Regions from separate parts of the Dermacoccus sp. 147Ba genome, predicted to be linked through region 2. Evidence: riboswitches for the same ligand, from Rfam matches in the RefSeq annotation. Region 2 holds a riboswitch; the other holds the start of a gene.
The links. Region 2 has a riboswitch for cyclic di-AMP ahead of EVU97_RS15235 (C40 family peptidase). Riboswitches for the same ligand answer to the same signal wherever they lie in the genome.
Positions count from the first base shown of each region.

Region 1 (15,646 bases), on a different contig from region 2:
CCGCCTCCTCGAACGAGTGGGTCGTGACGACAACACTCGCGCCGCGCTCCCGCTCGGCTTCGACGAGATCCCAGACGTCGCGGCGAGCGTGCGGATCGAGGCCGGCACTCGGTTCGTCGAGGAAGAGCACCTCGGGTCGTCCGATCATGGCGGCCGCGAGAGCCACGCGCTGGCGCTGACCGCCCGAGAGGCGCCGCACGGAGGTGCGGTTGAACGTGGGGATGTCGAGCGCACCGGCGAGTTCGTCAATGTCACGGGGCTTGGCGTAGAACGACGCGAGATGGCGAAGGAGCGCGAGGGGCTTCGTCCCCATTGGCAGGCCGCCGTCCTGCAGCATGACGCCCACACGCGCACGGTGGGCGGCGTCCGCGTTCCACGGCTCGGCTCCCAACACGCGGATGGAGCCGGAGTCCGGTCGGCGAAGTCCCTCGGCCATCTCGACGACGCTCGTCTTGCCCGCGCCGTTGCGCCCGAGAAGCGCCGTGATGGCTCCGGCCGGCGCGTGCCACGACAGGTCGCACAATGCCTCCACACCGCCGTAAGCGTGCGACACACCGTCGACGACAACGGCGTGTTCGGCCGGTTCGGGTCGTTTCACTGCGGGCGACGGGGGATGAGGCACCGAAACAGCGTACTCGGGGGCCACACGGCCTCTCCCGGCGGTCGAAGTGAGGTGAACCTCAGTTTCGCGAGGGAATCGAATTACGCAACATGGGTGTTGTTAATTTCGATGGAAAGTCGACGTGGCCACGTCGACGAAGCGATCGAAGGAGGTGCGAGGCGATGACGCCGGAGCCTGTGAACCCAGGAGCCGCTGCGAGTCCTGCTGCACCCCAGAGAGTGCCGACGCGCGAACGCGTCCGGCTCGCCGTTTCCGAACACGGCCCTGTCACCGCCGCCGAACTCGGCGACCGCATGGGCCTCACTCCGGCCGCCATGCGCCGTCACCTCGACGCACTCGTCGCGGACGGTCTCATCGCCGAGCGGGAGGCCCCGTCGTCGGGAGCCAAGCGCCGCGGCCGGCCGGCACGCGCCTACGTCCTCACGGACGCCGGCCACGCCGCCATGACGGCCGGGTACGACACGCTCGCCAACCAGGTTCTCGGGCACCTCGTGCGCGTCGGGGGAGACGAGGCCGTCGAGGCTGTCGCTCGTGAGCGCGCCCGTGAGATCGCCCACTTGGTCAAGCCCCTCGTGGACGCCGCCGGTGACGACCCGAACGCCCGCGCCCGCGCCCTGGCAGGCGCGTTGAGCAGCCAGGGCTTCGCAGCGTCGACACGCCCGGTGGCGCAGGGCACGCCGCTCGCGGGCGTCCAGTTGTGCCAGGGTCACTGCCCGGTACAGCATGTGGCGGCCAACCACCCCCAGTTCTGCGAAGCGGAAGCCGAGGTGTTCTCCGAGGTTCTCGGCGTCCACGTCCAGCGGCTCGCGTCGCTCGCGCACGGCGACCACGTGTGCACCACGTTCATCCCCACCATCACCACCGACCGAAACAATGCCGCCCCACACGAGGAGGAGCAGCGATGAGCACGATCGAGGAGCTCAACCCAGGTCTCGCCGACCTCGGCCGCTACGAGTACGGATGGGCGGACTCCGACACCGCCGGCGCATCCGCCAAGCGCGGCCTGTCGCCGGATGTCGTCACCGACATCTCGGACCGCAAGAGCGAGCCGGAGTGGATGAAGAAGCTTCGACTGAAGTCGCTCAACCTCTTCGAGAAGAAGCCCATGCCGAACTGGGGCAGCGACCTCACGGGCATCGACTTCCAGAACATCAAGTACTTCGTGAAGTCCACGGAGAAGCAGGCCACCACGTGGGACGAGCTTCCCGAGGACATCAAGGCCACCTACGACAAGCTCGGCATCCCGGAGGCCGAGAAGCAGCGCCTCATCGCTGGTGTCGCCGCGCAGTACGAGTCGGAGGTCGTCTACCACCAGATCCGCGAGGACCTGGAGGAGAAGGGTGTCATCTTCGTCGACACCGACTCCGGTCTGCGTGAGCACGAGGACCTGTTCAAGGAGTACTTCGGCTCCGTCATCCCCGCCGGTGACAACAAGTTCGCCGCGCTCAACACGGCCGTGTGGTCGGGTGGCTCCTTCATCTACGTGCCGCCGGGCGTCCACGTCGACATCCCGCTGCAGGCCTACTTCCGTATCAACACGGAGAACATGGGCCAGTTCGAGCGCACGCTGATCATCGCCGACGAGGGCAGCTACGTTCACTACGTCGAGGGCTGCACCGCCCCCATCTACAAGACCGACTCCCTGCACTCGGCCGTCGTCGAGATCGTCGTCAAGAAGAACGCCCGCGTTCGCTACACGACGATCCAGAACTGGTCGAACAACGTCTACAACCTCGTGACGAAGCGCGCCACCTGCGAAGAGGGCGCCACGATGGAGTGGATCGACGGCAACATCGGCTCCAAGGTGACGATGAAGTACCCGGCCGTCTTCCTCATGGGCGAGCACGCCAAGGGCGAGACGCTGTCGATCGCGTTCGCGGGCGAGGGCCAGCACCAGGACGCCGGCGCCAAGATGGTCCACGCCGCGCCGAACACGAGCTCGACCATCGTGTCGAAGTCCGTGGCCCGTGGCGGCGGCCGTACCTCCTACCGCGGTCTCGTGCAGGTGCTCGAGGGCGCCGAGCACTCGAAGAGCTCTGTCGTCTGTGACGCCCTGCTCGTCGACCAGATCTCGCGTTCGGACACCTACCCCTACGTCGACGTCCGCGAGGACGACGTGCAGATGGGTCACGAGGCCACCGTCTCCAAGGTCTCCGAGGACCAACTGTTCTACCTGCGCAGCCGCGGCCTGAGCGAAGAGGAGGCCATGGCGATGATCGTGCGTGGCTTCGTCGAGCCCATCGCGCGTGAGCTGCCGATGGAGTACGCACTCGAACTCAACCGCCTCATCGAACTCCAGATGGAAGGAGCCGTCGGCTGATGACCGCCGTCACGCCAGAAATGGGCAAGGCAGACAAGGCCACTCTCGCGGGTGACCACAGCCACGGGGCCACGATCCCGGACCAGTCGCGCGCCGAGCGCCGCAAGTCCTTCGACCTGGGTGCCTTCGGTGTCCCGAGCGGCCGCGAGGAGGAGTGGCGTTTCACGCCCGTCGACCGCCTCTCGCCGCTGTTCGCCGAGAAGCAGACCGACCCCGAGGCCGTCACGGTCACCGTGACGGGCGAGGGCTTCGAGTCCGGCACGCTCGCCGAGGGTGAGGCTCCGCGCGGCACCGTACTCGTGCCGAGCGACCGCGGTTCGGTTCTCGCGTCGTCCCTGACGCCGAACGCCGACCACGTCGTCATCCCGGCCGAGGCCGAGCTCGCCACGCCGGTGCGCATCGCGGTCGACGGCAAGGGTGGCGACAAGCGGGCCAACGCTCACCTCGTCATCGAGGCCAAGCAGCACAGCAAGGCGCTCGTCATCCTCGAGCACACCGGCTCGGCCCAGGTCACGGCCAACGTCGAGATCGTCACCGGCGACGGCGCCGACCTCACAGTCGTCACCGAGCAGCGCTGGGAGGACGACGCTCTCCACCTCGCCGAGCACGACGCACTCGTCGGCCGTGACGCGCGCTACCGCCACATCGCGGTGACGCTCGGCGGCGGCATCGTGCGCATGAACTCGAACGTCCGCTACGCCGGGCCCGGGGGAGAGGCGACGCTCCTCGGCGTGTACTTCGCCGACTCCGGTCAGCACCTCGAGCACCGCTCGTTCATCGACCACAACGCGCCGAATTGCACCTCCCTCGTCACCTACAAGGGTGCGCTGCAGGGTGAGACGGCCCGCACCGTCTGGGTGGGCGACGTGCTCATCCGCGCCGAGGCCGAGGGCATCGAGACCTACGAGCTCAACCGCAACCTCGTGCTCACCGACGGGGCCCGTGCCGACTCCGTGCCGAACCTCGAGATCGAGACCGGCGAGATCGAGGGTGCGGGTCACGCCTCCTCGACCGGCCGCTTCGACGACGAGCAGCTGTTCTACCTGCAGGCTCGTGGCATCCCCGAGGACGAGGCACGTCGTCTCGTTGTGCGCGGCTTCTTCGCCGACATCGTGAACAAGATCGGTGTCGCCGAGGTCGTCGAGCCCCTCATGGAGGCCATCGACGAGGAACTCGCCGCCACGGCCAAGCTCGTGGAGAGCGCAGGAGCCGAGGCATGAGCGACGCGAACGTCGAGTGGGTCAAGCTGGCGCAGCTGAGCGACATCGGTACGCCGGGTGCGATCAAGGTCGACATCGACGACCTGCAGATCTGCATCGCGCGCGACTCCGCCGGTGACGTTCACGCGCTCGACGACACGTGCTCGCACGCCGCAGTCTCCCTCTCCGAGGGCGAGGTGGAGGACGACGGCATCGAGTGCTGGCTGCACGGCTCGAAGTTCGCCTACGCCACCGGCGAGCCGATGAGCCTGCCGGCCACGCAGCCGGTCAACGTCTATCCGACCAAGCTCGAGGGCGACAACATCCTCGTCGGCATCCCCGCCTGAGCACCCCCGAAACTTTCCTGACAGAAGGACGAACAAGCATGTCAACGCTGGAAATCCGCGATCTTCACGTGACCGTCGAGACGGAGAACGGCACGAAGGAGATCCTCAAGGGCGTCAACCTGACGATCAACTCGGGCGAGACGCACGCCATCATGGGCCCCAACGGCTCCGGCAAGTCGACGCTGGCCTACTCCATCGCCGGCCACCCCAAGTACACGGTCACGTCGGGCACCGTCACGCTGGACGGTGAGGACGTCCTCGCGATGGAGGTCGACGAGCGCGCCCGTGCGGGCCTCTTCCTCGCCATGCAGTACCCCGTCGAGGTTCCGGGCGTCACCGTCTCGAACTTCCTGCGCACGGCCAAGACGGCCATCGACGGCGAAGCACCGAAGGTGCGCACGTGGGTCAAGGATGTCAAGGGCGCCATGGGCAACCTCAAGATGGACCCGGCCTTCGCCGAGCGCAACGTCAACGAGGGCTTCTCCGGCGGCGAGAAGAAGCGCCACGAGATCCTGCAGATGGAGCTTCTCAAGCCGAAGATGGCGATCCTCGACGAGACCGACTCCGGCCTCGACGTCGACGCGCTGCGCATCGTCTCCGAGGGCGTCAACCGCGCCAAGGACGAGACGAACTGCGGCGTCCTGCTCATCACGCACTACACGCGCATCCTGCGCTACATCAAGCCCGACCACGTCCACGTGTTCGTCAACGGCAAGGTGGCCGAGGAGGGTGGCCCCGAGCTGGCCGACCGCCTCGAGGCCGAGGGCTACGACCGCTACGTCAACGCCGCTGCGGAGGCGAAGGCCTGATCATGGCTCACGCATCCTTCGACGCGGCGCGCGTGCGGGAGGACTTCCCGCTGCTCGCGCGCCGCGTCCGCGACGACAAGCCGCTGGTCTACCTCGACTCCGGTGCGACGTCGCAGAGCCCCGAGTCGGTCATCACCGCCGAGGGCGACTTCTACCGCACCGTGAACGCTGCGGTGCACCGAGGAGCCCACCAGCTCTCCGAGGAAGCCACCGACGCCTACGAAGGCGCGCGCGAGACCATCGCCCGTTTCATCGGTGGGCGAGCCGACGACATCGTGTTCACCAAGAACGCCACCGAGGCTCTCAACCTCGTTGCGTACGCCTTCAGCAATGCCGGCGCGCCCGGCGCGATGGACGGCGTCGATGAGGCGATCGCCTCGAAGTTTGCGCTGGGCCCCGGTGACGAGATCGTCGTCACGGCGATGGAGCACCACGCTAACCTCGTGCCGTGGCAGGAACTCGCACGTCGTACCGGCGCCACGTTCCGTTGGATCGAGATCACCGACGACGGTTTCGTCGACCTCGATTCGGCGCGTGAGGTCATCACCGAGCGGGCCAAGGTCGTCGCCTTCACCCACGTCTCCAACGTGCTGGGCACGATCAACCCCGTCAATGACCTCGCAACGATCGCTCGCGAGGCCGGGGCACTCGTCGTTCTCGACGCGTGCCAGTCGGTGCCGCACATGCCCGTCGACGTGGCACAGCTCGATGTCGACTTCCTCGCCTTCTCCGGCCACAAGATGCTCGGTCCCACCGGCATCGGTGTGCTGTGGGGCAAACACGAACTCCTCGAGGCGATGCCTCCGTTCCTCACCGGCGGATCGATGATCGAGATCGTGAAGCTCGAAGGCACGACGTTCGCGCCCCCGCCCCAGCGCTTCGAGGCGGGCACGCCGAACGCCGCCCAGGCCGTCGGTCTCGCCGCCGCGTGCGACTACCTCGAGGCGCTCGGCATGGACAACGTGCTGCGTCACGAGCAGGATCTGATCCAACTCACGCTCGACGGCCTCGACGAGCGTCCCTGGGTCAGCGTGCTCGGCCCCCAGGACGCAGGTGCCCGGCTCGGTGCGGTCGCGTTCGTCGTCGACGGGGTGCACCCGCACGACGTCGGGCAGATTCTCGACGACGCCGGTGTTGCCATTCGTACCGGTCACCACTGCGCGTGGCCGTTGCACCGACGTCTTCGCGCCGTGGCGAGCAGCCGTGTCAGTTTCAACGTCTACTCCACGGCCGACGACGTCGAGGCGTTCCTCACGGCGCTCGACCGGGTGCCGAACATCTTCGGTCTGGAGGTCTGAGATGGATCTGTACCAGGAGCTCATTCTCGAGCACTCCAAGCGCCCGCAGCACGCGGGCCTGCGCGAGCCGTTCGGCGCCGAGAGCCACCACGTCAACACCTCCTGCGGTGACGAGATCACCCTGCGTGTCGACGTCGAAGGCGAGGGCGACGACGCCGTCATCAAGGACGTCAGCTACGACTCGATCGGTTGCTCGATCTCCGTGGCGTCGGCGTCAATGCTTGCCGAGAACCTCATCGGGCTCACGCTGCGTGAAGCCCAGGAGGTCTTCGGTGCCACCCGCACGATGCTCACGAGCAAGGGCCAGGCTGCCGGTGACGAGGAAGTCATCGGCGACGCCATCGCCCTCGCCGGAGTCTCGAAGTACCCCGCGCGCGTCAAGTGCGCCCTGCTGTCGTGGTCCGCACTGCAGGACTCGCTCGGCAAACTCGGTCTCGACCTGACCGGGGGCGCCGCATCCACCACGGAGGAGACCAAGGCATGACCGACAACGAGATCACGGCCGACGTGACCGCCAACGAGGCCGAGGCGCCCGAGCGCGCCCAGGCGCAGGGAGTCAGCGACTCCGGCGTCGAGGTCGAGGAGGTCAAGGAGGCCCTGCGTGACGTCGTCGACCCCGAGCTCGGCATCAACGTCGTCGACCTGGGCCTCGTCTACGGCATCACCGTCGACGAGAGCAAGCACGCCGTCATCGACATGACGCTGACGTCTGCGGCCTGCCCGCTCACGGACGTCATCGAGGAGCAGGTCGCCACGTCCCTGCTCGACGTCGTCACGGGCCACACCCTCAACTGGGTGTGGATGCCGCCGTGGGGCCCGGACAAGATCACCGACGACGGTCGCGAGCAGCTTCGCGCGCTCGGCTTCAACGTCTGACAAGAGGTGGGCGAAAGCGGCTCCGGTCCTCCTGAGTCGCGTCGACCCTGACGACGAAGGCACTCACCACTGTGGTGAGGGCCTTCGTCGTGTCGTTATCTCGCGTGACGTCCGCGAGAAAACGCAACCCGTGTGGAAGCCGGTCGATTGCCCACAGTGGAGAGACGCGAAACGGCCCCTCGTCCCGGAGGACGAGGGGCCGTTTCGAAACGTCGCAGAGGCTCGCGGATCAGACGCGACCGAAGCGGTAGCTGGCACCGGCGCGCGAGAGCGACACGCGCGTACCCGGACGCATAGCGTGCCACACCATGCCGTTACCGGCGTAGATACCCGTGTGGTAGGCGTAACCACCAGAGGTGAGGAACGCCAGGTCGCCCGGACGGGCGTACGCGCGGGAAACGCGGTAGGAGGAGCGGTACTGCTGGTTGGCCGTACGCGGCAGGTAGCGGCCGACCTGGCGGTAGGACCAGCTCGTCAGACCCGAGCAGTCGAAGCGCCACGGGCCGGAAGCGCCGTACACGTAGGGCGCACCACGACGGCTCGAAGCCTTGGCCACGGCGCGGCGCGCGGACGCGGCCGTGACGGCGCTGGCGTTCGAGGCGCTGGCAACCGAGACGGCGCCGAGAGCGGAGGAGGCCAGAGCCGTGCCGACGGCAACCTTGGAGGTGTTGGCCATGAAGGAGCGGCGGGACATGTTCTTCATGTCGATTCATTTCCAGGAGCGCTTACGAGGCATGACCTGTCGGGTTCGAGATCCTAGATTCTCGGCCCACCGAAGTGAGCTTTACCCCAAGAACCACCGAAGTGGCCCGGATGCTGGGTGCACCGTTCCCGTCGCTCCGCATCATGCGAAGTGATACCTGGCCTTCGTGACGGGACTCAGCGACGAAGCAGGGCCGCACCGTTTCGGTGCGACCCTGCAAGGTTACAGACTGATCACGAGCGATACAAATCGAGCGTGCACCAAGTTGTCAGGTAACCCACATGTTCGTGAATCCGCCGCGATTCTCAGCCCAGATCCTGGGCGTTGAAGGTGTCACAGGAGTTCAACTGGCCGCTCTGGAAACCGGTCAGGAACCACTTCTGGCGCTGCTCGGACGAGCCATGCGTCCACGACTCCGGAGTCACCCGACCCTGGGCCTTCTGCTGGATGCGGTCGTCGCCCACAGCCGAGGCGGCCGACAGCGCCGACTTGATGTCGGCCTCGGTGACCGGCTGGAGCAGCGTGGTGCCGTTCTTGTCCTTGGCCTCCGTGGCGTGGTTGACCCAGATGCCCGCGTAGCAGTCGGCCTGCAGCTCGAGGCGGACCGATCCGGACTCGGGCCCCTTCGGGTCCTGCTGGGCGCGACCCAGGGCGCCGAGAAGGTCCTGGATGTGGTGGCCGTACTCGTGCGCGACGACGTACATCTGAGCGAGGTTGCCGCCGTCGGCGCCGTAGGTGCTCGACAGCTCCTGGAAGAAGCTCGTGTCGATGTAGACCTTCCGGTCGTTCGGGCAGTAGAACGGCCCCATCTGCGAGCTCGCGGTGCCGCAACCGGAGGACGTCTGGCCGCTGTAGAGCTTGGTGGGCGCGTACTCGTACTCGGTGCGACCGCCGGTGAAGTCCGGGAGCGCCTGGTCCCAGTAGGCCTGAACGGCATTGACCGTTCCGATCACGCGGCAGGTGTCGTCCTCGTTGGCGTCAGCACCCGTCTTGCAGGCCTGGATCTGCTGGGAGACCCGGTCGTTCGAGCCGGAGACGTCCTGCGTGTCCTGGCTGTACTGGTTGAGGCCGCTCGCGCCGCCGGGGTAGCTGCTCCCGCCACCGCTGCCGGTGATGTCGATGCCGAAGAACGCGAAGATGAGCATGAGGATGAGACCGCCGATACCGCCGACGGCCGTACCTCCGCCCATCCCGCCGCGGCCACCGCCGAAGCCTCCGGAACCACCGGATTCGACCTGCGACGTGTCCAGCTGCGCGTTGTCGTTGAACGTCAAGAGAACCTCCGTTGTGAAGGCGGACGGCGTCGTCCACCCCGATTCATCTCTCGTAGACTACTGGGGCTTCACGCGCCTCGCCGTATGTAACGCGAGCCGAGCGCTCCCGTCCGGCGTGTCGGAGCCGTACACCCCTTCACCGTTCTTTCGAGGAGCCCTGCCCTGTGATCACCGCCGAAGGCATCGAACTGCGCGCCGGCTCGCGCATCCTGCTCGAGAGCGCCACGTTCCGGGTGGCCGCCGGTGACCGTGTCGGACTCGTCGGGCGCAACGGTGCCGGTAAGACCACCCTGACGAAGGTGCTCGCCGGTGAGGGTCTGCCCGCTGCCGGCAAGGTGGTCAGCTCCGGGGCAGTGGGATACCTGCCGCAGGATCCCCGCACCGGTGACCTCGATGTCCTCGCGCGCGACCGTATCCTGTCGGCGCGCGGCCTCGACGCCATCGTCGCCGATCTGCGCAAGGCCGAGGCGTCGATGGCCAGCGACGATGACAACGTGCGCGAGCGCGCGATGCGTCGCTACAGCCGTCTCGATGCCGAGTTCGACGCCCAGGGCGGGTACGCCGCCGAGTCCGAGGCGTCGTCGATCGCCTCCAGTCTCGGGCTCGAGCAGCGCATCCTCGAGCAACCGCTGCGCACCCTGTCCGGTGGTCAGCGCCGACGCATCGAGTTGGCACGCATCCTCTTCTCGGGTGCTCAGACCCTGCTTCTCGACGAGCCGACCAACCACCTCGACGCCGACTCGATCATCTGGTTGCGCGACTACCTCAAGACCTACCGCGGCGGGCTCATCGTCATCAGCCACGACGTGGAACTGCTCGACGCCGTCGTGACGAAGGTCTTCCACCTCGACGCCAACCGCAGCGAGATCGACCAGTACAACGTCGGTTGGAAGGCCTATCTGCAGGCGCGCGAACTCGACGAGAAGCGCCGCAAGCGCGAGCGGTTGAACGCCGAGAAGAAGGCCGGGGTGCTGCTCGCCCAGGCCGACAAGATGCGTGCCAAGGCGACGAAGGCCGTCGCGGCCCAGAACATGGCCCGCCGCGCCGAGAAGATGCTCGCCGGCATCGAGGGCGAGCGCGTACAGGACAAGGTCGCCAAGCTGCGCTTCCCGAAGCCTGCGCCCTGTGGCAAGACACCGCTCATGGCCGAGGGGCTCTCGCGCTCGTACGGCTCGCTCGAGATCTTCACCGACGTCGATCTCGCCATCGATCGTGGCTCGAAGGTCGTCGTCCTCGGCCTCAACGGCGCGGGCAAGACGACGCTGCTGCGGATGCTCGCGGGCGTCGACGCCCCGGACACCGGGCGCATCCTGCCGGGCCACGGCCTCAAGATCGGCTACTACGCTCAGGAGCACGAGAACCTCGACGTCGACCGCAGCGTGCTGGACAACATGAAGTCCGCGGCGCCCGAGCTGGGCGAGACCGAGGTGCGCAAGGTGCTCGGTTCGTTCCTGTTCTCCGGTGACGACGTCGACAAGCCGGCCGGGGTGCTCTCCGGCGGGGAGAAGACCCGCCTTTCCCTGGCACTGCTCGTCGTCTCGAGCGCCAACGTGCTGCTGCTCGACGAACCGACGAACAACCTCGACCCGGCCAGCCGTGAGGAGATCCTCGGCGCACTCAACAACTACGAGGGTGCCGTCGTGCTCGTCAGCCACGACGACGGCGCCGTGGAGGCCCTCAACCCCGAACGCATCCTGCTCCTGCCGGACGGTGTCGAGGACCTGTGGGGTCCGGACTACGCCGACCTCGTCTCCCTCGCCTGATCGACGTGAGACCGTTCGCATGCTGAGGTCAGGAGCCGCGCCGTGTCGATGATGGGCCCGGGCTGGCAGATGATGCGCTCGATGTCGAAGGACGCCACGGTCAAGGACCAGCGCCTGGCTCCGGGCACGGTGCGTCGCGTCGGCGGATACGCCACGCGATACACCTCGACCATCGCGGTCTTCCTCGTTCTCGTCGTCGTCGACGCGGTGATGATCGTCGCGACGCCACTGCTGCTCAAGCACATCGTCGACGACGGTGTCGTGCCGCGCGATCGGCAGGTCGTCGTCATCCTCTCGCTCGCCGTGGCGGCCGTCGCAGTCCTCGGCGCGGGAGTGACCGTCGTGCAGCGATGGTTGTCCGCGCGCCTGGGCGAAGGACTCATCTTCGACCTGCGCGCCGACGTCTTCCGGCACGTGCTCGCCCAGCCCATCGCCTTCTTCACGCGCGCCCAGACGGGTGCGCTCGTCACGCGCATCAACAGTGACGTCGTGGGCGCTCAGCAGGCGTTCACGACGACGCTGTCGACGGTCGTGAGCAACGTCGTCAGCCTCGCCGTGCTCCTCGTCGCCATGACGTCCCTGTCGTGGCAGCTCACGGTGGCGGCGCTCGTGCTCGTGCCGCTGTTCCTCCTCCCGACGCGCCTGTTGGGCCGTCGTCTCGCCGGTCTGACCCGCGAACAGATGACTCTCAACGCCGAACTGGGCGCACGGATGACGGAGCGCTTCAACGTCGCCGGCGCCCTGCTCGTCAAGCTCTTCGGCCGGCGCAGCGACGAATCGGCGCAGTACGACGCCCGCGCCGCCCGCGTGCGCGACATCGGCGTGTCCATCGCGACGCAGCGCAGCATGTTCCTCGTCGCCCTCACGCTCATGGCGTCGCTCGCCACCGCACTCGTCTACGGCGTCGGCGGTCTGCTCGCTGTGGACGGCACCATGACGGTCGGCACGCTGCTCGCCATGGCCGCCCTGCTCGGACGGCTGTACGGCCCGCTCACCGCTCTGTCGAACGTGCGCGTCGACGTCATGGCGGCCATGGTCTCCTTCGAGCGGATCTTCGAGGTGCTCGACCTGCCTCCGCTCGTCCGTGAGGCGGATGACGCGGTCGCCCTCGGGCCGGGCCCGCTCGGCGTCCGCTTCGACGGTGTCTCGTTCGGTTACCCCAGCGCCGATGACGTGTCGCTCGCATCGCTCGAGACGACCTCGAGCGGTGATCGCGACGCCGGTGAGCTCGTGCTGCGCGACATCGACCTCGACGTCGCACCGGGCAGCGTCGTGGCGCTCGTGGGTCGCAGCGGTGCCGGAAAGACGACGCTCACCTCGCTCGTACCCCGGCTGTACGACCCGACGAAGGGGCGCGTCCTGGTCGGGGACCTCGACCTCACCGGGGTGAGCCTCGAGTCGGTCGCCCAGCGCATCGGCGTCGTGACTCAGGAAGCGCACATGTTCCACGACACCGTGCGGGCCAACCTCCTGTACGCACGCCCCGACGCCACCGACCGCGATCTCGAGCAAGCCCTTCGCGCGGCGCACGTCTGGGCCCTCGTCGAACGTCTGCCGCACGGTCTCGACACCGTCGTCGGCGATCGCGGACACCGGCTGTCCGGGGGAGAGAAGCAGCGGTTCGCCATCGCCCGGCTGCTGCTCAAGGCCCCCGACGTGGTCGTGCTCGACGAGGCGACGGCCCACCTCGACAGCGAGTCCGAGCGCGCGGTGCAGGCGGCGCTGGCGAACGCGCTCGTGGGGCGCACGGCGCTCGTCATCGCCCACCGCCTCTCCACCATTCGCCGCGCCGACAGCATCGTCGTGCTCGACGGCGGGCGCATCGTGCAGCAGGGAACGCACGCCGAACTGCTCGCCGCGGGCGGCCTGTACGCCGACCTGCACGCCACGCAGTTCAGCGACGACTGAACGCCGGTCGCCGACGCCCGGGCATCTTGCCGCGTACGCGTTCACCCGGTGGTGACGGGGCCGTCATGACCACCGCCCATGAGCAACGAGGGTTCGCGGCTCGCCAACGACCCGCCATGGGGGCGCCGGCCCCAGGCGGGGAAGCGCCGTCAGAGGGTGCGCAGAGATCCGCCGTCCACCGGTAGGGCGATGCCGGACAGGTACGACGCCGCCGGGCTGGTGACGAAGGCGGCGACGCGTCCGAACTCCTCCGGCGTGCCGTAGCGCCCCAGCGGGATACCGGCCTCGGCCTGCTTCTTCGACGCCTCCGCGTCGCCCGTTCCGGCGTCGAGCGAGCGCACCCGGTCGGTGTCGATACGCCCCGGGAGCAGGACGTTGACGCGGCCACCGCGCGGGCCGTATTCGTCAGCCAGCGTCTTCGCAGCCATGGCGAGGCCGGGACGCAGACCGTTGGAGATGGCGAGCCCCGGAATCGGCGACTTCACCGAGGACGACAGCACCATCGTCACGGCCATCTGAGCCTCCGGCTCGAAGGGTTCGTCCAGCACCGCGCGTGCCATGCGCAGACCGCCGAGGAACACGCTGTCGAAGGCTGCGCGCCACTGCTCCTCGGTCGTGTCACCGAGCTTGCCCGCGGGCGGTCCACCCACGGAGACGACGGCGCCGTCGAGGCGGCCGAAGCTCTCCTTGGCGACGGCGATGAGGCGAGCGGCGGTCTGCGGGTCGGCGAGGTCAGCCGCGACCGCGCGCACGTTCGCGCCGGTCGGGAGCTGCTCGGCCGCCGCGTCGATCCGCTCCTGATCGCGTGAGGCGATGACGAGGTCAGCGCCGTCCGCCGCGAGCACCTTCGCCGTCGCGAGGCCCAGGCCACCGGAGGCGCCGGTGACGATGTACGTCCGTCCGTTCAGTCCACAGTCCATGGCTTCATCCTGTCACTCGTCCTCTTCGTCCCAGATCCGCTGCTTGCGCTTCTTCTCGCGCTTCGGACGCGCGGCAGTCGCGCCCTCCTGTGCCTGCACCTCGTCGGCGGACGCGGGATTGGCCGTCTCGAGGCCGTCGAGGTACTCACGCCGGGCGCGCATCAGGACGAAGGCGTATCCGGCGACGATGCCTAGCCACCACTGGATGGCGTAGCTCAGATTGATGCCGGCCGCCATGCCCTGCGACGGCCGCTCCAGGGCCTGCGGTCGCGGGGGAGTTGTCCCGTCGGGCATCGACTCGGTGCGCATGCGGACGTAGCCGTCGACGAGTTGCTCACCCGTGGCCTTCTCGGCGTCGGCCGTCGAGATCGAGGAGAGCTGGCCTTCGACCGGCGGCCGGCCGAGGCTCTTCTCGCTCGGCCGCACCCAACCGGTCACCGTCACCTGGCCACGCGGCGACGCGGGAACAGAACTCGGCTTCGCCGCGCTCGAGCCGTTGGTCACCCACCCGCGGTCGACGAGCACCTTGATGCCGTCGACGGCGAAGACGTCCACGGTCTCGTAGCCGAAATCGCCGCCGGGGCCGGGCCTGTTGCGCACCATGCGGACATCACCGAGATAGGAGCCGGTTCCGCGAACCTGCTTCCACTCGTCATCCTTGGCGGGGGCCCGGCCATCCTCGAGAACGTCACCGAACGGGACGGGTCGGGCGTCGTAGTTCGTGTCGATCCGCTCCTGGATCGTCGACTTCTCCTGCCAGCGATTCCACTGCCAGCGCCCTGCGACGAGGCAGATCGTGGCCCACAGTGTCGCGACGAGCAACCACGTGAGCCAGCGTTTGGTGGAGAGCAGTCGAAGCACCCCACCAGCATAGTAGGGCTGTTCGCCGCCCTGACGCCGGGCATCAGGGACGAGCAGGTTCCCGCGAGGCGCCTCAGCCGTCGTGCGGATCCAGGGCGTCGGGCCGGACGCTGTCCCGGTAGAAGCCGCGCAGAGACAGGAAGTCGCGCAGCGTCACCTCGTGCTCGTCGCACGCGAGCCAGACCTTGCGTCGTTGCGCGTCGTGCAGCTTCGGGTTGTTCCACCGCAGAGCCCACGTCGCGTGGCGTCGGCACCCCTTCGCGCTGCAGATCAGCTCGGCGGGGTCATCGCGAAGAGCGGTCCGCAGATCCATGGATCTCCTTGGGAGGCACCGGAGGGGGAGTGACGGCACCCATGCGGTCGATGCGCCGCTTGCCCGTCGCGTTGGCGTACACGACGGCCGCGTAGGGCAGTACGGCAGCGAGAGCGAAGCACACGACACTGAGCGGGCGGCTGACCTGCCAGGTGGCGACGGCCGCGATGAAGCAGACCGTCCGGATGGCCATCGAGATGAGGTAGCCACGCATTCGGCGGTTCTGGTCGTCCTCGGCCGACTCGGGCAGGCTCGTCGCCGAGGGGCGGGGCTGTTCACCCTTGCCCGTCCGCGAGGAAGCTGCTCGTGCCATGGCTCCAGCTTACGACTCACCACGATTCGTCCCAATTGGAGTACCCGGGGGTAGTGGATACGTTGCTGAGCGAGGTTGATTCCGGCGCGCCCGCGCCCGACCACACGACATGCTGCGAAC
Region 1 is NZ_SEHL01000002.1:192,126-207,771, forward strand. It holds gene EVU97_RS03150 (ABC transporter ATP-binding protein) at 1-622, opposite strand, end outside; gene EVU97_RS03155 (metalloregulator ArsR/SmtB family transcription factor) at 841-1,527, shown strand; gene sufB (Fe-S cluster assembly protein SufB) at 1,524-2,942, shown strand; gene sufD (Fe-S cluster assembly protein SufD) at 2,942-4,162, shown strand; gene EVU97_RS03170 (non-heme iron oxygenase ferredoxin subunit) at 4,159-4,488, shown strand; gene sufC (Fe-S cluster assembly ATPase SufC) at 4,527-5,297, shown strand; gene EVU97_RS03180 (cysteine desulfurase) at 5,300-6,595, shown strand; gene sufU (Fe-S cluster assembly sulfur transfer protein SufU) at 6,597-7,079, shown strand; gene EVU97_RS03190 (metal-sulfur cluster assembly factor) at 7,076-7,471, shown strand; gene EVU97_RS03195 (C40 family peptidase) at 7,701-8,174, opposite strand; cyclic di-AMP (ydaO/yuaA leader) riboswitch at 8,179-8,366, opposite strand; gene EVU97_RS03200 (neutral zinc metallopeptidase) at 8,480-9,448, opposite strand; gene EVU97_RS03205 (ABC-F family ATP-binding cassette domain-containing protein) at 9,613-11,211, shown strand; gene EVU97_RS03210 (ABC transporter ATP-binding protein) at 11,263-13,119, shown strand; gene EVU97_RS03215 (SDR family oxidoreductase) at 13,269-14,039, opposite strand; gene EVU97_RS03220 (SURF1 family protein) at 14,052-14,900, opposite strand; gene EVU97_RS03225 (hypothetical protein) at 14,974-15,213, opposite strand; gene EVU97_RS03230 (DUF3099 domain-containing protein) at 15,185-15,526, opposite strand.
Region 1: another riboswitch for cyclic di-AMP. It lies ahead of EVU97_RS03195 (C40 family peptidase); the one in region 2 lies ahead of EVU97_RS15235 (C40 family peptidase).

Region 2 (15,646 bases):
ACTTCGCGAAGGAAGATGTCCGCTCCCGTGGGACCGATGCCGTCGAACGTCTGAAGGAGCTCTGCGATGCCTGCGGCGTCACCGTCCGCCTCGTCGCGCAACTCGCGTAGGTCTCCGTTCCACCGTTCGTCGAGCAGGACGACGTTGGCCTCGAGTCGTGTCGCCGTCGACTCGTCGTAACGGCGGTACCCGCCACGTCCGAGGGCGTTGACGCGCTGCTGCCAGGTACTCCTGCGCAGATTCGCGGGCGTGCGCCATTCGGCCTTCCACAGTTCGCGCGCGGTGGCCACGGCGATGTCGGAGCTGATCCGGGTCGAGAGCAGTTGGGCGAGAACGAGGAGCTGCCACAGACATGCCGGTTCGTCACGCAGTGTGATGTCGGCGTCGGCCGCGAAGGTCGTGCCGTGCGCCTCGAGGAGCTTCCGTATCGTCCCCTGCTGTGTAGAGCTCATAGCTCGACGTTATGCCCCTTCCCGGTGCGCGCAGCCGCCGGGCGACCCCTGCGCATGGACAGGGGCAACGTGCGATCGATGAGGCGCCCTAGCCTGGACGCCATGACGGAATCGACGAAGACCATGCGCGAGCGGATGCTCGCCGGCGAGCTGTACATCGCGGACGATCCGGTGCTCGGCGAGGAGTCGGCGCGCGCCCAGTCGCTGGCACACCGCTACAACACGATGGACCCGACGGACGCTGCCGGGCGCCGCGCCGTCATGGAGGAACTGCTCGGCGCGTTCGGCGAAGATTCCGAAGTGCGCCCGCCGTTCCATTGCGACTACGGCTACAACACGACGATCGGGGCGCGCACGTTCGCGAACTGGAACCTCACATCGCTCGACGTCGCCCGCGTCACGATCGCTGACGACGTGCAGATCGGCCCGAACGTCCAGTTGCTCACGGCGACGCATCCGCTCGACCCCGATCAGCGGCGTGACAAGTGGGAGGCCGCCGAGCCGATCACGCTGGAGAACAACGTGTGGCTCGGCGGCGGGGTCGTCGTCTGCCCGGGCGTGACGATCGGTGAGAACACCGTCGTCGGTGCGGGGGCTGTCGTGACGAAGGACCTGCCCGCGAACGTCGTCGCCGTCGGTTCGCCGGCACGCGTCATCAAGGAACTCTGAGCCGCTTCCCCTGACCGCCGCGTCAGTCGTCCTCGGCCACTCGCACGACGATCTTGCCGCGCACGTCGCCGCCGAGCAGCGTCTCGAAGCCGTCGCGGATGTTCTCGAGCGAGACGGTGGAGTCGATGAGCGGGCGGACGCCGGTGTTCTCCATGACCCGCACGAGCTGCTGGAGTTCGGTGAGCGTGCACATCGTGGAGCCGAGCACGCGCTTCTGCTGGTAGAAGATGCGGCCGAGATCGGCCGAGGGGTTCATGCCGGTGGTGGCGCCGCACGTGACGATGGCGCCGCCGGGTCGCAGTGACTTGACGGAGTGCGACCAGGTGGCTTCGCCGACGTTGTCGATGACGTAGTCGACCTGCTCGGGCAGGCGCGCGCCGTCGGCGATGCCGCGAGCGCCCCAGCTCTCGGCGAGGGCGAGTTTCTCGTCGGTGCGCGAGGTGGCGTACACGGTGGCGCCCATGGCGACGGCGAGTTTGATGGCGGCCGAGTTCACTCCCCCGGCGGAGCCCTGCACGAGCACGCTGTCGCCGGCGCGCAGCCTCGCCTGGGTGGCAAGCATCCGGTAGGCGGTGCCCCACGCGACGGGCAGGCAGGCGGCGTCCTCGAAGGAGATGCCGTCGGGCAGGGGGACGAGGTTTCGGGCGGGCACCGCGACGTACTCCGCGAAGGTGCCCTCGTACTGTTCGGAGAGCAGGGAGCGCTTGGGGTCGAGGGTCTCGTCGCCGCGTCCGCGGTCGAGGTCGCCGATGATCCCGTGGACGACGACGCGGTTGCCGTCCTCGTCGTAGCCCGCGGCGTCACAACCGAGGATGCGCGGCAGCAGCTCAGGCGGGTGGCCGACGCCGCGCAGGGTCCACACGTCGTGCATGTTGATGGAGCTCGTGACGACCTTGACGAGCGACCATCCCTGCGGGACGTCGGGCTTGGGCTTCTCACGCACTTCGAGGCCCGCGAGCGGGTCGTCGGCGTTCTGGGACACGGCAACAGCAGCGATCATGCCTTCGATCCTGGCATCACCAACGCCCGACGTGGGCCGAACCGGATGTCGAGGTTGGCCGGCCCCACACATTCTTGCCCGAGGGCCGATCGGTGCTCCCGGCAGGATTCGAACCTGCGACACCCGCTTTAGGAGAGCGGTGCTCTATCCCCTGAGCTACGGGAGCGTCGTCCTCGCATCGCGTCGACCAGGCGGTGACGCACTCGCGTGAACGTCGCGGCGCGCTCCGCCCGAGGGGTTGCACGCGCAGCGGTCAGCCTAACTGTTGTCGGGCGGGCTGCTGTAGTCGCGGGGCGCCGCGCCTGCGCGGCGCCCCCTTGTGCGGCCACTGACCCGTCACGTTCTGGCCCGAGCGGGCGCGACTGCTGCTCCCCGACTGAATTCGTTTGCGGCCCGCAGAAGCGCTCCGAGAGGATGGCACCCATGCGAGCCGTCACCGAAGCAGAGATCCGTGCGTCCTTCGTCAACGCCTCCAAGGGCGAGGCGAAGCGCGCCAACCTGCCCGACCTCGACGGCATCGAGTGGGAGGGTCGCGACTACTTCGGCTGGATCGACCCCAAGCGCGAGCAGCAGTCGTACGCCACCTTCGTCGTCGAGACCGAGGACGGCGACGCAGTGCGCACCCTCCTCCTGCGCCGCGCCACCCCACCCAAGGAGCGCCGCAAGCTGCTGTGCTCCTGGTGTCAGGACATCACCGCCACCGACAACGTCACCCTCTACGTCGCGCCGCGCGCCGGAGCGAGCGGCCGCGTCGGCAACACCGTCGGCACGTCCATCTGCACCGACTTCTCCTGCTCGAGGAACGCCCGACGCGTCCCCAACGCCATGGAGGTTCAGGACGAAGCCGAACGCGTGGCCTGGCAAGAACTGCGCGTCGCCCAACTGCGCGAGCGCTCCCGGCACTTTCTCGACCTCGTCAGCGAGACGGCGTAGTCGTCCGGTTCACCGGGTCGAGCAGGCTCGCGGTCACCCGGCACTCAGCGCGTCGTCACGCCGCCTTCGCACCTGAACCGGGCCCCGTCAGAACACAACGGGGCGCCGCGTCAGTTCGGCACCACACACGCCCGACCGCGCGAGGCCTGTACCCCTCACGACACCCCGTCCACGATGACGTCGCTCACTCCCCGAAACGCACCGCACCCCCGCGCCAAGCCGCGTGATTTCATGGGTACCTGCCAGTAGCCGAGCATCTGGAGGAAGCCCCATGACGAAGCCGTGGACCCGCCCCGCCCACGCCATGCTCGCCGTGGCCTGGGGTGGCAACGAGTTCACTCCCCTGCTCGTCATGTACAAGTCGCAGCACCACCTGCCGGCGGTCACCGTCGACATCCTGCTCTTCGCCTACGTGCTCGGCATCATCCCGTCGCTGCTCATCGGCGGCCCGCTCTCCGACCGGTACGGGCGAGCCAAGCTCCTCGCTCCGGCCCCCTGGATCGCGATGGCCGGCAGTGCCACCCTCGCGCTCGCGCACGGCCAGGTCGCGGCGCTTTTCGCCGGACGCGTCCTGTCCGGCATCGCGCTCGGCCTCGTCATGGCCGTCGGCACGTCCTGGGTCAAGGAACTCTCCTCCCGCCCCCACGACGACGTACCCGACGGCACCGGCGCCAAGCGCGCCGCCATGTCGCTCACCGCCGGATTCGGCATCGGTGCGGGCGTCGCCGGCTGCCTCGCTCAGTGGGCGCCCTACCCCGACGAACTCGCGTACGTCGTCAACATCCTCGTCACGCTGAGCGCAGCAATCCGCCTGCGCGGCACCCCGGAAACCATCGACCTGACGAACCGCAACACCGGGCGCCTGCGCGACGACCTGCGCATCCCCGCGCTCGGCCACCGACGCTTCCTCACCGTCGTCCTGCCGGTCGCGCCCTGGGTCTTCGGCGCGGCCGCCTGCGCCTACGCCGTCCTGCCCGCCCTCATGAGCTCCCGCGTGACGAACGCACCCATCGCCTTCTCCGCGCTCCTGTGCGTCGTCGGCCTCACCTGCGGCTTCTTCGTGCAATCCCTCGGGCGCAAGATCGACCGCCCCGGCTCCGCACGGGCCGTGACGGCGGCGCTCGTCGTTCTCGTCGCCGGAATGCTGCTCGGCGCGCTCGCCGCGTCAGAGCTGGCCATCGCCACCGCGATTCTCGGTAGCTTCGTCCTCGGCGCCGGCTACGGCCTCGCCATGGTGAGCGGCCTGCTCGAGGTGCAGCGCATCGCCGGCCCGCGCGACCTCGCCGGCCTCACCGCCGTCTTCTACTCCGTCACCTACCTCGGCTTCGCGGTGCCGGCCATCATGGCGTGGGTCGCGGAACAGGCGGGCATCCACTACTCCGTGATGTTCCTCTTCGGCGCCGCGATGGCCGCCGCGTGCCTCGCCGTCGTCGTCCTCTCCGACCGACGCGAACAGCGCCTCAGCGCACGAAGCTGAACAGCGCCACCGCCACGAGCGCGGCGAGTACCATGCCGCCGATCGACGACGCGAGGAACCGCTCCGACGTGCGCTCCGGCACGAGATCGGGCCGACGGTGTCCGCCCGCTCGACCCGTGAGCGCCGACAGAACAACAGGCTCACGCACCTCGACGCGCTGCCCGGCGTAGGCCTTCACCCGCCGCAGGTCCGCATCACCGAACATCGCGACACCAGCCACGAGAAGCGGCTTGTCCGCGTGATCGAGGACGACGAGAGCATCCTCGGCGGGCCATCCGCGGAACCGACGCGGCACGATCGCTCCGATCTCGCTCCAGGCGATGAACGAGCGATCCCGCCCACCCGCGAGGTACTGCACACCGTCGTCGTCCACGCGCAGACGAACCGCGCGCTCACTCTGGTACGAGAAACCGAAGTACATGAAGAAAAAGAGGACGACGACGACAACGTTGCCGAGGAACGGACGCATGACGAGCACCGGCGTGGCCAGTACGACGAAGAGGAGAAATTCGCACAGGTGGTGGCGCAGGTAGGCCACAGCAGCTGCGTTGATCGTCACGGCGTCAAGTCAATCAGACCTAACGCCCGCTCGCCGGTGCGGGGGCGATCGAGCCCCCAAGACCCCACCGACCCCGCTACCGCCAGCCTTCTGCCCCATGTGCGCTGCGGCGCAAATGTGACGGACCGCTCTGTTTTCGAGCGTTCACGAGGAAAGACGCACGAGGGGAGCATTTGGTTGCACTCGAGTTTGATCTGATTCGTCGACCCCAGCCGGGCAATCGAAGACCGATCGTCCTGCTGTTCGGCTCGGTTCGTGGAAGAATCGACGGGCACCACGCCGCTCGACGTCTTCCGAAGGTCGCTCCCGATGCTTGCACGCCCCTTCTCCTCCGCCCGCGCTCTCGCCGGCGCCGCCGGTCTCGGCGTCATCGCTGTCACCGGCGCGTCCGCCGCGTCCGCGCTCCCCATGGCGCCGGGAGGCAGCAGCGCCATCTTCCAGTCGCCGACCTGCGGCGCGAACGGAACGCTCGTCACGGTCACGTTGACCAACGGCAGCGAACTCGTCCAGACGTTCACCGCCTCAGCGGGAGGCTCCCCCGTCTCCCCGGCGGCCACCACCGTGGCTCCGTACGCGTCGACGACGGTGACGTTGTCCATCCCGTCGGGCGCCGGCGCCGTCTACATCAATGCCGGCGGAGTCGGCGTCGGCTCGCTCCCGCTCGGCCAGTGCGCTCCGGCGCCGGAGCCGTCGACGTCCACCCCGACCTACACGCCGACGCGAACGCACAGTGCTCCCGCACCGACCACGGACAACGTGCCCGCAACCGGCCTGCCGAGCGCGACGAGCGACGTTCCGGCACCGACGGAGCCGTCCACCACCCGCTCCAACGAGATGAGCCCGACGGCCACCTCCACGCCGAGCAGCAGCGCGTCCTCCTCGTCGTCGTCCTCCACGTCCTCCTCGAGCTCGAAGACGTCGTCACGGACGCCGAGCAGCAGCGCGTCGAGCCTCGCCGCGCCCGCGTTCGACGACTCCGACGGCCCGAGCAACCTCACGCTCGCCATCGGACTCGGCGTCTTCCTCCTCGGCGTCGGTGGCGCAGCGGCCATGTTCTTCCGAGAGTTCAAGTAAGCCCGGGTCCACCAACGCGCGAAGGCGCCGCAAGCCCGAGGGCTTGCGGCGCCTTTGTCGTGCGACCGGTTCGGTCAGAGGCGGCCGTAGGAGGATCCGCGAACCACCGGGTAGAGACCCGACGGCATGCCCGCCTGGCGGGCTTCGTACGACATGCCGTTACCGGCGTAGATGCCGATGTGGCCCGGCGAGTAGACGAGGTCACCCGGACGCGGGTTCGAGACCGGCGTCGTCATGGCCCGGATGGCACCGGACTGGTGCGGAAGGTTGACGCCGATCTGCTTGAACACGTAGGCGACGAAACCGGAGCAGTCGAGACCCGTGGCCGGCGTGCTGCCGCCCCACGTGTAACGGATGCCCGTGTAGCGCGACGCGATGGCGACGACACCGGAGCGCGACGGCGTGGCAGCCGAGGCCTTCTGGTTCGTCATGCGCGTCGCGGCCGTGTTGACCGTGTACTGACGCGTGCGCTGCGTGGTCGCCGTAGCGGCCGGACGCGTGCGCTGCGTGGTCGCCGTAGCGGCCGGACGCGTGCGCTGCGTGGTCGCCGTAGCGGCCGGACGCGTGCGCTGCGTGGTCGCCGTAGCGGCCGGACGCTGACGCTGCTGGCCGTAGGCGTTCTGCTGGTTCGGCGTGCGGTGCTGCGTGACGGTGCGGCGCACCTGCGTGCGGCTGAGCTGCTGACGCTCCTCGCGCTCCTTCGCGGCGGCGCGAGCCTCACGACGCTCCTGCGCAGCCTTGCGCTGAGCGGCGAGGGCCTGCGTGGCGCGCTCGTTGCGCTGCGTCAGGGCCTGACGGACCTGCGTGCGCGAGGCCTTCTTGACAGTGGACTTCTTGGTAGCCGCAGCCTTCTTGGCCTGCTTCACGACGAGCGACTTGGCGGGGGTGACCGTCTTGAGCTCGAGCGGCGTCGTGGCGGCCCGCACGGCCTCCTGACGCGGCGTCGTCGGAGCAGCGCCTGCGGACGAGCCCGTCGCGGCGAGGCCTGCGACGAGACCACCGGTGACAGTGACGGCCGCGGAGACGCGGGTCAGGCTACGGGGGTTCTTCGACTGGGCGTGACGACCGATGGTCTTCTGGGTGGACAATGTGCAACCTCTCGAGCGCCTACGAGGTGAGCTGTCGGGTTCGGGCCAGTTGCTCAGCCCGGTCACGCCGACCTGTGCGGTCTCGTGCGTGACTTCACCCCAAGTCCGTGGCTCATGGCCTCGGACGAAAAGTGGGTCCCCCGCCCCTGTCACTGCGATCTCGCGGATAAGACTCGTACGCCCCGACAGGGCTGGGCGCGAAGGGCGAACGAGTGTTCTCGAACCGAACCGCAACCGACCGTAACGGAAAGATCACGGGCATGTGGAGTTGGTGTTCGCCGCGTCACGGCGCGGCAAACGCGAACTCCACCCGTGGGGGCATGACGCCCCCCGCCACCGCCGAAATCCGCAAAACCGTTACAGGCCGATTATGTGACAAACATCACACGCGTCAGCCCTGACGAACCTCCACGAAAACGTGGGACGCGAGGTCGTGCGGAAGCGACACCGCGTCGTCCAGCCGGTCGAGCACCGCAGCGTGCACACGCTCACCCTCGGCGCGCACGATCAGGGCCACCTGCGGCGCGAGGCCGACGCTCGTCAGAACAGCGAGCGACTCGGCGTCCGCCTGGGCCGGCTCACCGATGCGCCGCACGATGACCTCGACGGGCTCCTGGCCGGCGACCTCGACCAGCGACTGCACGCCGTCACGGAAGCCGATCGCCTCCCCTTCCCATCCCAGCTCTGCGAGACCTGGAATGGGGTTGCCGTAGGGCGACAGGCCCTTGTCGGCGATGAGTTCGAGAATCTTGCGCTCCACGCGCTCACTCATGACGTGTTCCCAGCGGCATGCCTCGTCGTGCACGAACTCGAGTTCGAGCCCGATGACGTCGACGAGCAGGCGCTCGGCGAGGCGATGCTTGCGCATGACGCGGGTCGCCAGCGTGCGCCCCTTATCCGTCAGCTCAATCCGCCGACCGTCACCGACGTGCAGCAGGTCGTCACGCTCCATGCGCGCGACCGTCTGCGAGACGGTCGGGCCGGAGTGGCCGAGGCGCTCGGCGATACGTGCGCGCAGCGGAGGGATGCCCTCTTCCTCGAGGTCATAGATCGTGCGCAGATACATCTCGGTGGTATCGATGAGGTCACTCACGAGGACAAGAGTGCCACCTCCACGGCCTCCTGCGTAGCCGTGCGCAAAGGTTGTACGGCCATAATGAGCGCCGACCGCACAGCACGACCCCCACGAGGAGTACCCCCATGGCACGCAGCGATCGCGATACGGCGAGTGGACGCGAGCGCCTCGCCCAGATGCAGGCCGAGCAGCGCCGCTCGGAGAAGAAGAAGCGCATGGCCCTGATCGCGGGCGGAGTCGCCGCGGTCGTCGCGCTCGGTGGAGGTGTGGGTTTCCTCGCGACGCGCGACTCTGGCGACGGAGGCGACGGCGGCACCGCCAGCTCCGACATCAAGGGCATGAAGACGTGGAGCAACCTGGGCCGCGACCACGTGGAGGGCGACCCCACGTTCCCCATGACGCCGCCCGCAGGCGGTAACCACAACCAGGCCTGGGCCAACTGCGGCGTCTACGACAAGAAGATCCCGGACAAGTACGCCGTCCACAGCCTCGAACACGGCGCCGTGTGGATCACCACCGACAAGGCGAGCAGCGGTGACATCTCCAAGCTGAAGAAGCTGGCCGGCCAGGACTACATGCTCATGAGTCAGTACCCGGGTCAGGGCTCGAAGATCGTCCTGACGGCCTGGGGCCACCAGCTCAAGGTCGACAACGCTTCGGATCCGCGCATCAAGAAGTTCATCGACGCCTACCTGCAGGGCCCCCAGACGCCTGAGCCGGGCGCAGCCTGCAGCGGCGCGTACGACCCGAACACGGGCAAGCTCGCCGGCCAGATGTGACGCTCGGACCTTCCATGACGGACGAAAAGAAACCGCACGACGGTGGGGGCCCCGAGCGTCATCGAAGCCCGGAGCCCGCGTCGGACGACGAGCGTCGCGACGACCTCACCTGGGCACAGGTACGCCGCCCGGCGGCCATCTCGCTGGTCGCACTCGTGGCCCTCGTCCTCGCCGCACTCGTCGGCATGTGGTCGGCGCAGCCACGTCACCCGGGAGCCGACAGCGTCGACGCCGGGTTCGCGCGCGACATGTCGGCGCACCACGCGCAGGCTGTCGACATGTCGATGACGGTGCGCTCGCGCAGCACCGCAGCCGACATCCAGACGCTGTCCTACGACATCGCGACGACGCAGGAGAACCAGCGCGGCCAGATGATGGCGTGGCTGCAGGAATGGGAGCTGCCCCTCGCGGTGTCCGGTGAGCGCATGGCGTGGATGGCGCGGACCGGCCACCAGCACGCTGGTCTTCCGAAGGGACAAATGCTCCTCGCGGACGGCCGGATGCCGGGCATGGCGTCCGGCGAGCAGTTGTCGAAGCTACGCGAGAGCCGCGGCAAGCAAGCAGAGATCCTCTACCTGCGGCTGATGATCGTCCACCACCGCGCGGGCGTGGAGATGGCAGAGGCCGCTCAGGCTGCGGCGAGCGACTCACAGACCGTCCGCCTGGCCAGAACCATGGTGGAGGGCCAGAAGAGCGAGATCAACCTCATGACGAGCATGCTCGCCAAGCGCGGCGCCAAACCCTGGAGCGATGCCGAAGCAGGTCAGAAATAGCCATCAGCACACAAAAACGAAGGGCCGGACGCCACGTGGGAGTCCGGCCCTTCGCCGTTCGGCGCGCACCCGAAGGCGCTGCGGCCGAACAGAACGAAGCACGCCACCAGGGGGAGGGAACGCGGCGCGCTTCGTCATGGTCAACGCTACAACGGGTCGACTTCGTTCCCGAAGGAACACCCACCGCGCGTGAGGTAGGTCGCATCGTCCCGGCAGGGGATTTCGCGTCAGCGAATCTCGTTCACGGCCAACGACGTTCGAGACGCCATGCCGAAGGGTCGTCGAGGTTCCCCTCGGCGGTTCGCACGAAAACAAGACGGTCGTGAAGGCGCGAGTGGCGACCCGCCCAGAACTCGATCTCATCGCAGTCGATGCGGTAGCCGCCCCAGAAGTCGGGCAACGGAACGTCGTCGGGGCTGCCGGTGTCGGGGTAGCGCGCAGCCATCTCGGCGTTCGCCGCTTCGAGCTCGGCGCGTGAGTCGAGCGGGTGCGACTGCTTCGAGACCCACGCACCGACGCGCGAACCCCACGGGCGTGAGTCGAAGTATGTGCGCACGACGTCACGCGGCAGCTCCCGAGCCGTGCCGGTGAACCGGATCGCGCGGAACATCATGGGCCACGTCAGCGCGCCCGCCACCTGAGGGTTGGCCGCAAGATCGGATGCCTTCGCCGACTCGAGATTCGTGTAGAAACCGGGTCCGTCGGTCTCGAGGTAGCGCATGAGCACCGTCCGCACGTGGGGTGCGCCCTGAGCGTTCGCCGTCGCGATGCTGATGGCCTCAGGCTCCGGCACGTCACCCAAAGCGTCCTGGCGGCGGCGCGCGTCGCCCACCCATTGCCGCACGAGGTCGTAGGGCGCCGGGGGCACCTGCGACTCGTCGAGACCTTCACCGTCGTAGTCGATTCGCACCTCAGTCATGCCCCCATCTTGCACCCGCACACCTAGACTGCTCCGAGTGAGTGCCGAGACCTCTGCCGCGGAAACCGTCGTCATCCCCGATTCGCTCAAGCCGAGCGACGGACGTTTCGGTTCCGGCCCGAGCAAGATCCGCCCGGAAGCCCTCCAGGCCCTCGCTTCGCGCTGGGCGCCCGTCATGGGAACCAGCCATCGTCAGGCACCGGTGAAGAACCTCGTAGCCGACGTGCAGGCGGGCCTCACCGAGCTCTACTCCCTGCCCGAGGGCTACGAGGTCGTCATGGGCGTCGGAGGCTCGAACGCGTTCTGGGACGTCGCGACGTTCTCCCTCATCGAGAAGCGTCAGCAGAACCTCGTCTTCGGCGAGTTCACCGCCAAGTTCGCCACTGCTGCGGCGGCACCCTTCCTCGAGGCTCCGCACGTCATCGAGGCACCTGCGGGCAGTGTCGCTTCCCCCGTCGCGACGGCCGGAATCGACACCTACGCCTGGGCGCACAACGAGACCTCGACCGGCGCGATGGCACCCGTGCAGCGCCCCGACGGCATCGCCGAGGACGCACTCGTCGTCATCGATGCGACGTCGGCGGCCGGAGGCCTGCCCGTCGATCTCACCGAGACCGACGTCTACTACTTCGCGCCCCAGAAGTCGTTCGCGAGCGACGGCGGCCTGTGGTTCGCCTTCATGTCCCCCGCTGCGCTCGAACGCGTCGCGCGCATCAAAGCGAGCGGACGTTGGATTCCTCCGTTCCTTGACCTCGACACCGCGGTGACGAACAGTCGCGCCTACCAGACGTACAACACGCCGGCCCTCGCGACGTACGCGCTCATAAAGGAGCAGCTCGACTGGCTCCTCGCAGGCGGCGGCATGGACTTCGCAGTGGGCCGTACGACCGCGTCGTCGAAGGCGCTCTACACCTGGGCCGACGCGCACGAACTGGCCTCCCCGTTCGTCAGCGAAGCCCAGCACCGCTCACTCGTTATCGGCACGATCGATTTCGCCGACACGGTGGACGCCGCCAAGCTGGCCGCGACGCTGCGCGCGAACGGCATCGTCGACGTCGAGCCCTACCGCAAGTTGGGCCGCAACCAGCTGCGCATCGGCATGTACCCGGCCGTCGACCCCTCGGACGTCGAGGCCCTGACGCGTTGCATCGACCACGTCATCGAACGTCTCTGACGTCACTGCTCAAGCGGGCGGGCCGAGCCCGCGCCGCTAGCATTTCCCAGGCTGCATTCCCAGGAAGGACGCTCATGCCCTCGGCCGCGAACCTCACTCGCGCCGTCGCCGAACACCGTTCCGCGACCGTCGAACTCGCCGACCACGCCATTCACCTCGATCTGACGGGGGCGCCGGATTCGACGCAGTCGACCTTCACGTCGACCTCGACGATCACGCTCGTCTCGAGCGAGTCGAGTGTCGAGATCGACCTCGTCGCGGTAGGGGAACCGCAGGTCGAACTCGACGGTGAGCGCGCCCGAGCGACGTACGCGGACTCGCGCGTGCGCGTCGAAGGGCTCACGCCGGGGCGCGAACACACCGTTACGATCACCGCGCAGTGCGTGTACGGCCACACGGGTGAGGGCCTGCACCGCTACCACGACCCCGAGGACGGCGAGACCTACCTCTACACGCACTTCGAGCCGACGGACGCCCGCCGGGTCTTCGCGTGCTTCGACCAGCCCGACCTCAAGGCTCCGTTCCGCATCAGCGTGAGCGCACCGACAGGGTGGCTCGTGCGTTCCAACGCCGAAGCCGAGCACAGCGCGAGCGAGGGCGCCGTCACGACGACCGACTTCGCCCCGACTTTGCCGATCTCGACGTACATCGTGTGCGTCATCGCCGGCCCGTACCACCTCGTCGAGGACGAGTGGGTGAGTGACGACGGCCGCCGCGTGCCGCTGTCGCTCATGTGCCGCCCCGCGATGGCGTCACGTCTGCCGAGCGCCGACCTGCTGCGCTGGACGAAGGCCGGGTTGCCCTGGTGCGAGGAGCGGTTCGGCCGTGAGTACCCCTGGGGCAAGTACGAGCAGATCTTCGTGCCCGAGTACAACATCGGCGCCATGGAGAACCCCGGCCTCGTGACGTTCAACGAGCGCTACCTCAAGCGCGGCGACGCCACCCGCAGCGAGCGCGAGGCACTCGCCAACACGCTTCTGCACGAGATGGCGCACATGTGGTTCGGCGACCTCGTCACGATGCCGTGGTGGGACGACCTGTGGCTCAAGGAGTCCTTCGCCGACTTCATCGGCACCCAGGCGAGCGAAGAGGTCACCGAGTTCGCCGACGCCTGGGTGACCTTCGGGCTCGGCCGCAAGATGTGGGCCTACTCCGCCGACCAACTGCCGACGACGCACCCGATCGTCGCGGACATCCCCGACGTCGAGGCCGCGCGGGCCAACTTCGACGGCATCACCTACGCCAAGGGCGCCTCCGTGCTGCGTCAGCTCGTTGCCTACGTCGGCGAGGACGCCTTCTACGCAGGAGTCTCGGCGTACTTCGCGGACCACGCGTTCGCCAACGCCTCGCTCACCGACTTCCTCACCGCCCTGTCGACCGCGAGCGGACGTGACATGAGCGCGTGGGCACAGGCGTGGTTGCGCACGGCCGGCCCGGACACCCTTTCGGTGGACGGTGGCGAGCTCGTGCGCGAAAGCCTCGACTGGAGCGCCGACGAACCGCCCGCCGCCCCGGCGGCACGCCCGCACCGCCTCCAGGTGACGTCGTTCTCCGTCACGGACGACGGCTGGACGCCCCTGGATTCGGAGTGGATCGACGTCACCGACGCACGCACTCCCCTGCCCAACACGGGCGCCGTCACGCTCGTCGACGACCACGACTGGACGTACGCGCGCATCGTGCCCGACGCCGCCACGTTCGACGCGTTGACGGGTCATCTCGCGGCGCTCGAGCCGACGAACTCGCGTGCCGTCGCGTGGGGTCAGCTGTGGCACGCGTGCCGCGACGCGCAACTTCCGACGCAGACGTTCTGCCGGACGGTGCTCGGGCACATCCCGGCAGAGCGCTCCCCCGCCGTCGTCGACGGCGTGTGCCTCAAGTACGTCACGGCCGTCACGACGTATCTCCCCACCTCGATGCGCACTGAGTGGGGGGACGCGCTGTGGCGTGTCGCGCGGGATGCCTACACCTCGGCCCTCGACGGTGACCTGTACGACGCCTTCGCACAACCGACCGCACGCCTCGATCTCGCGCTGGCGTGGCGACGCGTCCTCACGTGGGCTGCCGGCATCGCTCCCGCGGCGCAGCACGAAATGAGGGCAATGCTCGACGGCCCCGACGGTCTCTTCCACCCCGACGCCGACGAGCGCTGGGCCTTGCTCGTCTCGCGCGCGGCGCACGCCGGCGAGCACGAGGTCGACGAGGTGCGGGCCGAATTGGATCGCGAACTCGAGCGCGATACGACGAAACGCGGCATCGCACAGGCCATTGCCGTGCGCGCCGCGCTGGCGACACCACAGGCGAAGCTCACCGCATGGGAGCGCACCGATGACGAGTCACTGACGAACGAGGAGGTGGCTGCCCTCGTCGCCGGCCTCACGCACCCTGCGTCGGTGCTCTGCGCTCAGGGCGTCGCCCTGCAGGCGCGTTACCTCGATTCGCTGGAGCGGTGGTGGAACGGACGCAGCCAGGTCATCGCCTCGAAACTCGCCCGTGGGCTGTTCGGTGTCGTCACCGATGCCGAGGCCGCTCAGGCCTGGCTCGACGGGCGCGTCGAGGCGCCGGGAGTGTTGCGCCGCATCGTCATCGAGGAGGTCGACCAGCTACGCCGCGCCGAGCGTGCCCGCGAGAACGCGAGCGCCGCAGCCTCCGTCTGAGTCAGAGGCTCGCGAGCTGGGCGAGGATCGGCACGAGCACGAAAGCCGCGAGCGCGACGAGAACGATGAGGCGACGGGTCTTCGGGGTCATGCCGCCGATTCTCTCACTGCGGGTTCGCGCACCGCGGCGTCGCCGCTCTGGCCGGCCAAGACGCTCGCCACAGCGCTGACGCGCTCGTCGTCGGTGTGGTCGAGGTCGCGCTCACTGCAGTGCAGACGCGGACGCATCGCCATGACGTCACGCGAGTCGTAGTGGCGGGCGTGCATGAGCGCCACCCCCGCGACCAGGGTTGCAAGGCCGACGGCGATGCTGCCGACGAGGATGGTCCAGCGGGCGCCGAACGTGTTGCCGATCCAGCCGATGAGCGGAGCGCCAACTGGCGTGCCGCCCATGAGGATCGCCATGTAGAGCGCCATGACGCGACCTCGCAGCGCCGGTGCGACGCTCAGCTGAACGGTGGCGTTCGCCGTCGTCAGCGCCGTGAGCGACGCGAGGCCGACGGGCACGAGGAAGATGCCGAAGAGCCAGACGTTCGGAGCGATCGCGGCGAGCGCCGAGAACACCGTGAACGACACGAGCGCGAGCATGAGAAGGCGCAGCGACGGCGCCTTGCGGCGTGCGGCGAGCAGAGCGGCTGCGAGCGAGCCGACGGCCATGACCGACGAGATGACGCCGTAGGCGCGGGCGTCGGCGTGGAAGACCGTCGTCGCCATGAGGGCCGTCGTGATCTGGAAGTTCATACCGAACGTGCCGAGCACGAAGACGAGCCCCATGATGAGCTGCAGGTCGCGCCGTCCCTGGACATAGGCGAGCCCCTCGCGCACTCCACCGCGGCCCTTGCGCCTGGGCGCCGGACGTAGTTCGCGGGGGTTCATCGCGGCGAGTGCCACAAGAACGGCGACGAACGACAGCGTGTTGACGACCATCGACCACCCCGCGCCGATGCTGGCGATGAGCAGGCCGGCGACGCCGGGGCCGATGAGGCGCGCCGCGTTGAACGAGGCCGAGTTGAGACC
Region 2 is NZ_SEHL01000007.1:109,055-124,700, reverse strand. It holds gene EVU97_RS10585 (endonuclease) at 1-452, opposite strand, end outside; gene EVU97_RS10580 (sugar O-acetyltransferase) at 555-1,121, shown strand; gene EVU97_RS10575 (zinc-binding dehydrogenase) at 1,144-2,121, opposite strand; tRNA gene EVU97_RS10570 (tRNA-Arg) at 2,215-2,287, opposite strand; gene EVU97_RS10565 (FBP domain-containing protein) at 2,545-3,054, shown strand; gene EVU97_RS10560 (MFS transporter) at 3,326-4,531, shown strand; gene EVU97_RS10555 (hypothetical protein) at 4,515-5,090, opposite strand; gene EVU97_RS10550 (hypothetical protein) at 5,400-6,164, shown strand; gene EVU97_RS15235 (C40 family peptidase) at 6,239-7,252, opposite strand; cyclic di-AMP (ydaO/yuaA leader) riboswitch at 7,256-7,427, opposite strand; gene EVU97_RS10540 (metal-dependent transcriptional regulator) at 7,644-8,345, opposite strand; gene EVU97_RS10535 (DUF3105 domain-containing protein) at 8,453-9,106, shown strand; gene EVU97_RS10530 (DUF305 domain-containing protein) at 9,121-9,879, shown strand; gene pdxH (pyridoxamine 5'-phosphate oxidase) at 10,121-10,798, opposite strand; gene serC (phosphoserine transaminase) at 10,836-11,972, shown strand; gene pepN (aminopeptidase N) at 12,047-14,629, shown strand; gene EVU97_RS10510 (MFS transporter) at 14,717-15,646, opposite strand, start outside.